Regions from separate parts of the Mesorhizobium sp. ANAO-SY3R2 genome, predicted to be linked through region 1. Evidence: predicted binding sites of a transcription regulator. Region 1 holds the regulator's gene; the other holds the start of a gene.
The links. Region 1 encodes PhoB, which activates phosphate uptake and scavenging genes when phosphate is short. Its sites were predicted from a motif close to TGTCATNNANCTGTCAT; they were not measured.
Positions count from the first base shown of each region.

Region 2: a site for PhoB is predicted at 1,869-1,885, ahead of ABSY17_RS08435 (DUF1045 domain-containing protein). Genes of this name have one in related genera too.

Region 1 covers NZ_CP159955.1:205,141-209,685, forward strand. Annotated here, with positions in the region: gene phoU (phosphate signaling complex protein PhoU) at 1-626, shown strand, start outside; gene phoB (phosphate regulon transcriptional regulator PhoB) at 727-1,416, shown strand; gene ABSY17_RS05775 (ROK family protein) at 1,413-2,654, opposite strand; gene xylF (D-xylose ABC transporter substrate-binding protein) at 3,000-4,040, shown strand; gene ABSY17_RS05785 (sugar ABC transporter permease) at 4,188-4,545, shown strand, end outside.
Region 2 covers NZ_CP159955.1:765,422-769,966, forward strand. Annotated here, with positions in the region: gene ABSY17_RS08430 (alpha-D-ribose 1-methylphosphonate 5-triphosphate diphosphatase) at 1-1,027, opposite strand, end outside; gene ABSY17_RS08435 (DUF1045 domain-containing protein) at 1,029-1,736, opposite strand; gene phnE (phosphonate ABC transporter, permease protein PhnE) at 1,929-3,317, opposite strand; gene phnE (phosphonate ABC transporter, permease protein PhnE) at 3,322-4,269, opposite strand; gene phnD (phosphonate ABC transporter substrate-binding protein) at 4,353-4,545, opposite strand, start outside.

The DNA.
Region 1 (4,545 bases):
GCGCGATGGTTGAGGGCTCGATCCGGGCGCTACTTTCGTCCGACCAGGCGCTGGCGCAGAACGTCGTCGCCGACGACACGATCATGGACGCCAAGCAGCGCGAGCTCGACAACAGCGCGATCACGCTGATCGCTAAGCGCCAGCCGATGGCGCAGGACCTGCGCACCGTGGTCAGCGCCATCCGTATGGCCGGCGATCTCGAACGGATCGGCGACCTTGCCAAGAACATCGCCAAGCGCGTCGGCGCCGTCGGCCAGTCGCCGCTGCCGCGGACATTCTCGCACTCCATCGACGCGATGGCGCAACTGGTGATGGCGCAGGTGCGCGGCGTCGTCGAACTCTATGTCGCGCGCCAGGCCGAGGGCCTGAAGGAACTGCGCGCCGACGACCAGAAGATCGACATCCAATATACGGCCGTGTTCCGCGAGCTCCTGACCTACATGATGGAGGATCCGCGCAACATCACTCCCTGCACGCATCTGCTGTTCTGCGCCAAGAACCTCGAGCGCATCGGCGACCATGTCACCAACATCGCCGAGAACGCCTATTTCGTGGTGACGGGCACGCAGTTGCCGTTGAACCGCCCGAAGGTCGACGAAACCACTTCAATGGTTCCGAACGCTTGAATTCGGCAGCGCCGCGCGTCCGCCTGGACGTGCAATGGACGCTGCAGCACGTTGAAGCTGCGCATGGCTCCGGGTCATGTGCCAAGAAAGAGGACAGCCGATGATCGCCCCCAAGGTCATGGTCGTCGAGGATGAAGAGCCGCTGGGCGTGCTGCTTCGCTACAATCTCGAGTCCGAAGGTTACCAGGTCGAAGTCGTCACCCGTGGCGACGAGGCCGAAATCCGGCTTCAGGAGAACGTGCCGGACCTGCTCGTACTCGACTGGATGGTGCCGGCGATATCAGGCATCGAGCTCTGCCGCCGGCTCCGGATGCGGCCCGAGACGGAACGTCTGCCGATCATCATGCTGACGGCGCGCGGCGAAGAGAGCGATAGGGTGCGCGGGCTGTCGACCGGCGCCGACGACTATCTGGTCAAGCCCTTCTCGACGCCGGAGTTCATGGCGCGGGTCAAGGCGCTGCTGCGCCGGGCCAAGCCTGAGGTGCTGTCGTCGGTGCTCAAGGTCGGCGACATCGTACTCGACCGTGAATCGCACCGGGTCTACCGCAAGAAGAGTGAAATCAAGCTCGGGCCGACCGAATTCCGCCTGCTCGAATTCATGATGCGGCATCCGGGCCGGGTGTTCTCGCGCGGCCAATTGCTCGACAATGTCTGGGGCGAGACGATCTATATCGACGAGCGCACCGTGGACGTGCATGTCGGGCGGTTGCGCAAGGCGGTCAACACCGGCCGCATGCCCGACGTCATCCGCACCATCCGCGGCGCCGGCTACGCCATCCGCGAGGATTAGGCTTCGGCGACGTCGGTGCGGCGCGGAGCCGCTGCGGGCGCGAAGATCTCCTGGTCGACATAGAGCAGGGCGCGCTTGGTGCAACCTTCCTTGATGAGCGGGACCTCGTCCGGCTCGGTGTCGAAGGAGATCGCCTTGGAATGCACGCCGCCGGCCGTCTTGGCCAGCGCCGCGCGCAGATGCGGTTCCATCAGGTCGAAGGCGGTCGCGCCGACGCCGACGAAGGCGAGCGGTGCCGGATCGAACAGGGCGAACATCGAGCCGAGGCCGAAGCCGATGGCCTCGCCGGCCTTGCGGAAGGCCTGGCGCTCGGGCCCGTCATGGTCGCGCGCGGCGTCGGCGAGGGCCTTGATGTCCGCATCGGAGAGGTCGGCGAGGGGCTCGGCATTCTCGTCGCCCAGCCTGGCATTGCGCCAGATGGCGTAGTTGCCGGCATAGGCCTCGATGCAGCCGCGCCGGCCGCAGCGGCACAGCGCGCCATCGGGACGGTGGATCATGTGGCCGAACTCGCCGCCCGACGACAGCGTGCCGGTGAACAGTTCGCCCTTGATAACGAGCCCCATGCCGATGCCGTGCGACAGCAGGATGGCGATGAAGTCGTCGCGATAGCGTTCGGGATTCCGCCAGCGCAGCGCCTCGGCGATCATGTTGCAGTCGTTCTCGACCGTCACAGGCACGCCGAACTCCTCTTCCAGCCTGTCGGCGAAGGGGATGTCGTCATGCGGCGTGATCGGCGACCACAGGAGCTTGCGTGAGCCGGAATCGGTGATGCCCTGGACGGCCAGCCCGATGCGCAGGACCCGCCCCTCCGCCGGATCGACGCGGCGCACCAGCCGGCGCACCATGCCGACGCACTCCTCGACCAGCGCCTCGGCCGACATTTTCTGGGTCGAAAGCTTGGCGCTGTCCTCGACGATGGTGTTGCCGGCATAGTCGATGACGGCTGCGGAGAGATGGTTCAGCGACAGCACGACGGCGACGATGGCCGCGGCCTTCGGGTCGAGCGCCAGCGCCACCTGCGGTCGACCCCGCTTCATCGATGCCGGCTCGCCGCTCTTGGCCTCGGCGAGGATGCCCTCGGCGATGAGGTCGGAGGAGATGGTCGAAATCGTGGAATGGCTGAGGCCGGTGGCGGCGGCGATCTCGGTGCGCGACGGCTGGCTCGCGCGGCGGACCGCCGAGATGACCATGGCGCGGTTGCGCCGCCTCAGATCGTCATGGCGTATGCCGACCGACATGTGTTCTTCTTCCTCCCGGCGCAGCGCAGCCATATCCTGCGGCAGGCTCTTGCGCCTTCTACAGCGCCAGCCTCCCGGACCAGCAGAGGCACTGTAGAATATTAGTTGTGTGCATGATCCTTGCCAAAAATCGACCTATTTTCGGGCTCATGCACGGTTAATTGTGCCAGAGACGCCGAACCTTGTCTCCATTTATTTCGACTCCCGAAAAAACGAAAACGGGCTGACGAAAGCGTGTTGACAGCGGCTGGACGTTGAGTCACTATTTTTTCGAGGCTCGAAAAAATGGGCTTCTCCAAGGGCTACCGCAGAAGCAGTGCGCCCAAGGGGCGCAGGGAGGAAATCATGAAGAAGTTTACCACCGCCATTCTGGCGGGCGTCGCCATGACTCTGTCGCTTGCGGCAGTGGCCGAGGCGAAGGACAAGGTCGTTGGCGTGTCCTGGTCCAATTTCCAGGAAGAACGTTGGAAGACCGACGAGGCCGCCATGAAGGCCGCCATCGAGGCCGCCGGCGACAAGTACATCTCGGCTGACGCGCAGTCGTCTCCGGCCAAGCAGCTCACCGACGTCGAGAGCCTGATCTCGCAGGGCGCCAATGCGCTGATCATCCTGGCGCAGGATGCGTCGGCCATCGGCCCGGCCGTCGACAAGGCGGTCTCGGAAGGCATTCCGGTCGTCGGCTACGACCGTCTGATCGAGAACAAGGATGCCTTCTACCTCACCTTCGACAACAAGGAAGTCGGCCGCATGCAGGCCCGCGGCGTCCTTGCTGCCAAGCCGGAAGGCAACTACGTCTTCATCAAGGGCAATGGCGCCGACCCGAATGCCGACTTCCTGTTCGCCGGCCAGATGGAAGTGCTGAAAGGCGCCATCGACGCCGGCAAGATCAAGAATGTCGGCGAGGCCTATACCGATGGCTGGCTGCCGGCCAACGCCCAGAAGAACATGGAGCAGTTCCTGACCGCCAACGACAACAAGGTCGATGCGGTGGTGGCATCCAACGACGGCACCGCTGGCGGTGCCATCGCTGCTCTCCAGGCGCAGGGTCTTGCCGGCTCGGTGCCGGTGTCGGGCCAGGACGGCGACCATGCCGCGCTGAACCGCATCGCGCTCGGCACCCAGACCGTGTCGGTGTGGAAGGATGCGCGCGAACTCGGCAAGAACGCAGCCGAAATCGCCTCGCAGCTGGCCGACGGCAAGAAGATGGAAGAGATCGCCAACGTCACCAAGTTCAAGACGCCTGGTGGCCTCGAATTGAATTCCGTCTTCCTCACCCCGGTTCCGATCACCAAGGACAACCTCAACGTCGTCATCGACGCCGGCTGGGTTGGCAAGGACGTGGTCTGCCAGGGCGTTGCGGCGGGTTCCGTCGCTGCCTGCAACTAGGACTTTCGGTCCCGACCGATTCAACGCCGCGGCCCTTTGAGGGCCGCGGCGTTGTCGGAAAAAGCGCCCGCTTCATGACTGAGCGGATTGCTCCTATCATGCGCGCACCGGTTGCTGCCAAGACGGCCAGCCGGTCGGGAGGTAACGATGACAGACACGACTTCCAACGCGCCCGCTGACCGTGCGCGAACGACTGAGCTCAATCTCGTCGGACGCTTCCTCAGGGACACGGAAATCGACACCCGCATGCTCGGCATGATCGGTGCGCTGCTGCTGATCTGGGTCGGGCTGCACATCCTCTCCGGCGGCCTGTTCCTGACGCCGCGCAACCTTTGGAACCTGTCGGTCCAGTCGGCCTCCGTGGCCATCATGGCGACGGGCATGGTGCTGGTGATCGTCACCCGCAATATCGACCTGTCGGTCGGTTCGGTGCAGGGCTTCATCGGCATGGTGATGGGCGTCACCCAGGCAGAGTTCCTGCCGCGCGTCATCGGCATGCCGCTCG
Region 2 (4,545 bases), 560 kb from region 1:
CGGTGAGGCCGACCGCGTCGGCCGGGTTCTTCGACACCATGGCGACCGCCTGCGGCAGCGAAATGCCCTCGACGACTTCGCCGAGGTAGAAGGCCGACTGGATCAGGCTGAAGGGAATGTAGTCCGACGACAGGATGTCGAGTAGACCATGCTCGGCGAGCGTGCGGGCCGAGACGTTGCCGGAATGCGAGGCGCCGCGCACGACGTTTGGTGCGCCCATCAGAACGCCGAGCCCCGCACCCTTGGAGGCGCTGGCGGCTTCGACCGTGGTCGGGAATTCGGCGACGCGGATGCCTTGCGCGATCGCCTCGTCGACATGGGCTGATGTGGCGTCGTCGTGGCTTGCCAGCACGATGCCGCGGGCATGGCAGGCTTTCGAGATGAACTCGCGGTTGGGCCGCGAATTGCGCGCGGAGTCGTCCATGCGCTTGTCGCAGAACGCCTTGAACTCGACGTCGTTCATCTTCAGCTTGCGCTGGTAGTAATAGGCGTAGGTCTCGAGATCGACAAACTGGCGCTGGCCCGGAGCATGATCCATCAGCGAGGCCATGCGGACGCGATCGTCGCCGTCGAAGACGGCAAAGCTCTCCTGGCAGTCGGCGGCCGAAACCTCGCAGCGCAGGTGGATGAAGTGGTCGGCGCGGACGCGGTCGTTGCGCACGCTGTCCTCGATGGCGTCGGCCAGCTTGCGCATGTCGGCGGCGGTCATCTCGGCATCCTCGTCCATGCCGACGCGCAGCGCGTCGAAGACGGTGGTGATGCCGGCCGAGGCCACCTGCGCGTCATGGGCCAGCACGGCGGCGATCGGGTTCCAGCGCACGCGCGGGCGCGGGGCGTAGTGGCCCTCGAGATGATCGGTGTGGAGTTCGACAAGGCCTGGAATGACGAAGTCGCCGCCCATGTCCTCGCCGACGGTGCCCGGACCGCTGGAGATGTCGGCGATGCGGCCGTCGCGGATGACGAGCGAGCCGTCGATCACTTCGTTTGCCAGAACCAGGCGGGCGTTTTTCAAAACAAGGTCGGTCATTTCAGGCGGTCTTTCTTTCAGCTTGCTTGCCCAGCGCGTGGTAGCTCAGCACCTCGAAGGGTCCGCCGGCGGATGGCTCGACGAAGATGGCGAGGCCTTCGACCGGCACCGGCCGGTCGAGCACATTGCCCAGGCATTGTTCGATTGCGGCCCGCACGCGCGGGGCTTCCTCTCCAGCCACGCGGCCGGAGAGCGTCATGTGAAAACGGAAGGCGTCGAATACGTAGGGATAGCCCCACTGGTTCAGGTAGCGGCATTCCTGCGGCGACAGTGCTGCGGGGTTGCGGCGGGCGATCTCGGCGTCGGTAAGGGGCGCGCGGAACGGCTCGAAGACGGTGACCACGTCGCCGGCAAATGTCTGGAGTTCGGGCCGCGGCTCGGCCGGAACCAGCGCGAAGAAGCCGTCGAGCTGGGCGAGCTTCAGGCGTGGAATGTCGAAGGGCACGGCGTCGGCGGCAAAGGCGTCGACCGCGTCGATCAGTGCGGTTTCCGACGTGCCGTCGGCCAGCCTGAACGGCGCCTTGAGCGTGGCATGGAAGCCGTAGCGCCGTGCCGCGGCCGTGTGGAAAGCAACTTCCGACGCCGGGAGCTCGCCGAAGGCCTTGGCCGGGGTCAAGGCACCGCCAAACGCGTCGCGCCCGAGCCAGCCGGCCGCGATACGGCACAGCGGATCATCGTGCGGTGGCGTGAAATAGATGGCGTAGCGCATGAACCGGTCCCCCACAGGCGCCGCGTGTCCGCATGGACGCGAGCGCGTATTCCGAAAAATCCAGCATCGACGAGGCAATCGCATCCGATTTTCTCGCCTTAGCTCCGAGCAGTCGCCCGTTAGATGATTTGCGTGACAGTTTGACGAAGTAGTGGCTGACTTCGTCAGATTTGCAAGTCCAACGTATCATCTTTAGTCATTCGCCTTCTTTCCGATCAGCCGCTGGCGCAATGCGGTGGAAATATTGTCGAAGATGAACACCACGATCAGGATCAGCAAAACCATATAGGCGACGTTTTCCCAGTCGGAGTTGGTGCGCATCGCTTCCCAAAGCTTGAGTCCGATTCCGCCGGCGCCGACCGCGCCGATGATGGTGGCCGAGCGCGTGTTCGATTCCCAGAAATAGAGCGACTGGCTGACCAGCACCGGCAGCACCTGCGGCACCACGCCGTAGCGCTGGACCGACGCCGGCGAGGCACCGACCGAGCGCATGCCCTCGCGCTGCTTGTCGTCGATGTTCTCCAGCGCTTCGGAATAGAGTTTGCCGAAGGTGCCGGTGTCGGTGAAGAAGATCGCCGAGATGCCGGCGATCGGGCCGGGACCGAAGGCGCGGGTGAAGAACAGTGCCCAGATCAGCATGTCGACCGAGCGCAGGAAGTCGAAGAAGCGCTTGGTGACCTGGTTGACGAGGCGGTTGCGGGTGATGTTGCGCGCCGCAAGGAAAGCAAGCGGGAAGGCGAGCAGGCTGGCGAAAAGCGTGCCGACGAAGGCCATGACGATGGTCTGCAATAGCTTCAGCCAGACGTCGCCATGCTGCCATTCGGAGTTGTTGACGATGTTGTCCCAGGCGAGTGCGGCGTTCGACATCTTCGGGTCGAGCCGTTCGCCCGACAGGAGCAGCGAGAACACTTCGCCTGTCGATTTGCCCCAGAAGGGCGAATTGGCGTCGAAGAAGAAGTTCTCCCAGCCGAGGAAGCGGTGGCGGATCTTGACGTCGTCGGCGTCGATCTGGGCGCTGCCGGCAAAGCCGAAATCGACCATGATCTTTTCGCCAGGCGCCTTCTGCGTCGCCCAGGTGGGCAGGTCGCCGGCAGGCGTGGCGCTGGTGCCCGGAATGATGGCAATGTCGAGCGTCTCGCCGCCACGCGAAACGGTGACGTTGGCGGGCGTAATCTCGATTGCGTTGTTGCGGCCGATCTCGGCGCTGACACGGCTGGCCGATGCCTTGTTGGCCGGTGCGGTGGTGCCCTTGGCGGCCTGATCGAAGCTCAGCCATTCGGGATGCCGGTCGGGGCGGTAGGAGGAGAAACGGGGATAGCCGATATCCAGCCGGTCTTGCTTGAAGACGATCTGCGGTCGAACCTCGTAGGACACCCAGTCGGCAAGGTAGGTGCCGGCGATGCCCCAGTTGCCGCCGGCGAGCACGGCGCCGACCGAAAAGAACCACCAGGCGAAGGCGAGATAAGCCACGATGCCGGCGCTGACCGCCCAGCCGGTCAGGCTCTTGCGCCACGAGCCTGAGAAGACATCAGGATGGCGGTCGGCGATTGCCTGCATGTCGGTCATGGAAATGGTGGTCATTGACTTATTCTCCGCGGCCGAAGGCGAAGGCCTGCTCGCCGACCAGCTTCTTGCGCAGCCAGGCGGAGAACTGGTCGACCGCAATGATGGTGCAGAACAGGAGGAGGATGATGGCCAGCGTCTTGGCCTCGTGATTGCGACTGATCGACAGGCGCAGCGCCTCGCCGATGCCGCCGCCGCCGACCGCGCCGATGATGGTGGAGGCGCGCACGTTGATTTCGAGGCGCAGCAGGCCGTAGCTGATGAAGTTTGGCATGACTTGCGGCACGATGCCGAACCAGACGCGCTCGGGCCAGTTGCCACCGACGGCGCGCAGGCCTTCGTCGGCCTTCATGTCGGCGTTTTCGACGACTTCGAAAAACATCTTTCCCAACGCGCCGATGGTGTGCAGGGACACGGCGATGATCGCCGGTATCGCGCCCATTGAAAGGATGGCGAGGAAGAAGCCGGCAATGACGATCTCGGGGAAGGCGCGCAGGATTTCGAGGAAGCGGCGGACGAAGAAGCGCAGCCAGCGCTGCGTCACCAGATTGGAGGCGGCGAGGAAGCAGAGCGCGAAACCAAGCGCAAAGCCGATGATCGTCGAGACGAGCGCGATGTTGATCGTCTCCAGCATCTTGTAGACATATTCGGGCAGGTAGAACGAGCCGAACAGATACATGCGGCCCTCGGGGTAGTCGAATTTCAGGCTGCCATCGTCATAGGGCGAGGGCAGGTCGAACAGCGCGCGGCCGATCTCGTAGGCGTCGCGCGGCATCAACTGGTCGGTGAAGTCGAAGAAATGCGGCAGCCGGTCGAAGAACTTTCCAGCATTGGACTCGTTGGCGAACCAGAGCGATCCGGACAGGGCGACGAACAGCAGGATCAGCCCGCCGATGGTGTGCAGGCGGCGTCGGCTGGCGAGTTCGCGCCAGTGGCGCTCGACCGCGAGGCCGACGTCCGATAGGGGCATTGTCATGAAAATTCCGTCCGGTCCCGGATCAAGGAAAAGACGCGCCGCGATGTGGGCGCGGCGCGTCCGCGTTGCCTGAGGGCTTAGCTGCCGATCTGCGCCTTACGGGCGTCGATGACCGGCTGGTAGAATTCAGGGGTGACTTCGGTGAAGCCCTTGAAGTCGCCGCCCTGGATCGCCGCGAAGCAGGCCGGATCGGTTTCCGGCAGCTTCATCATGTAGTCCTTGAACTTGGTCCTGATGTCGGCGTCGAGCGAGGTGCGCACGACGATCGGG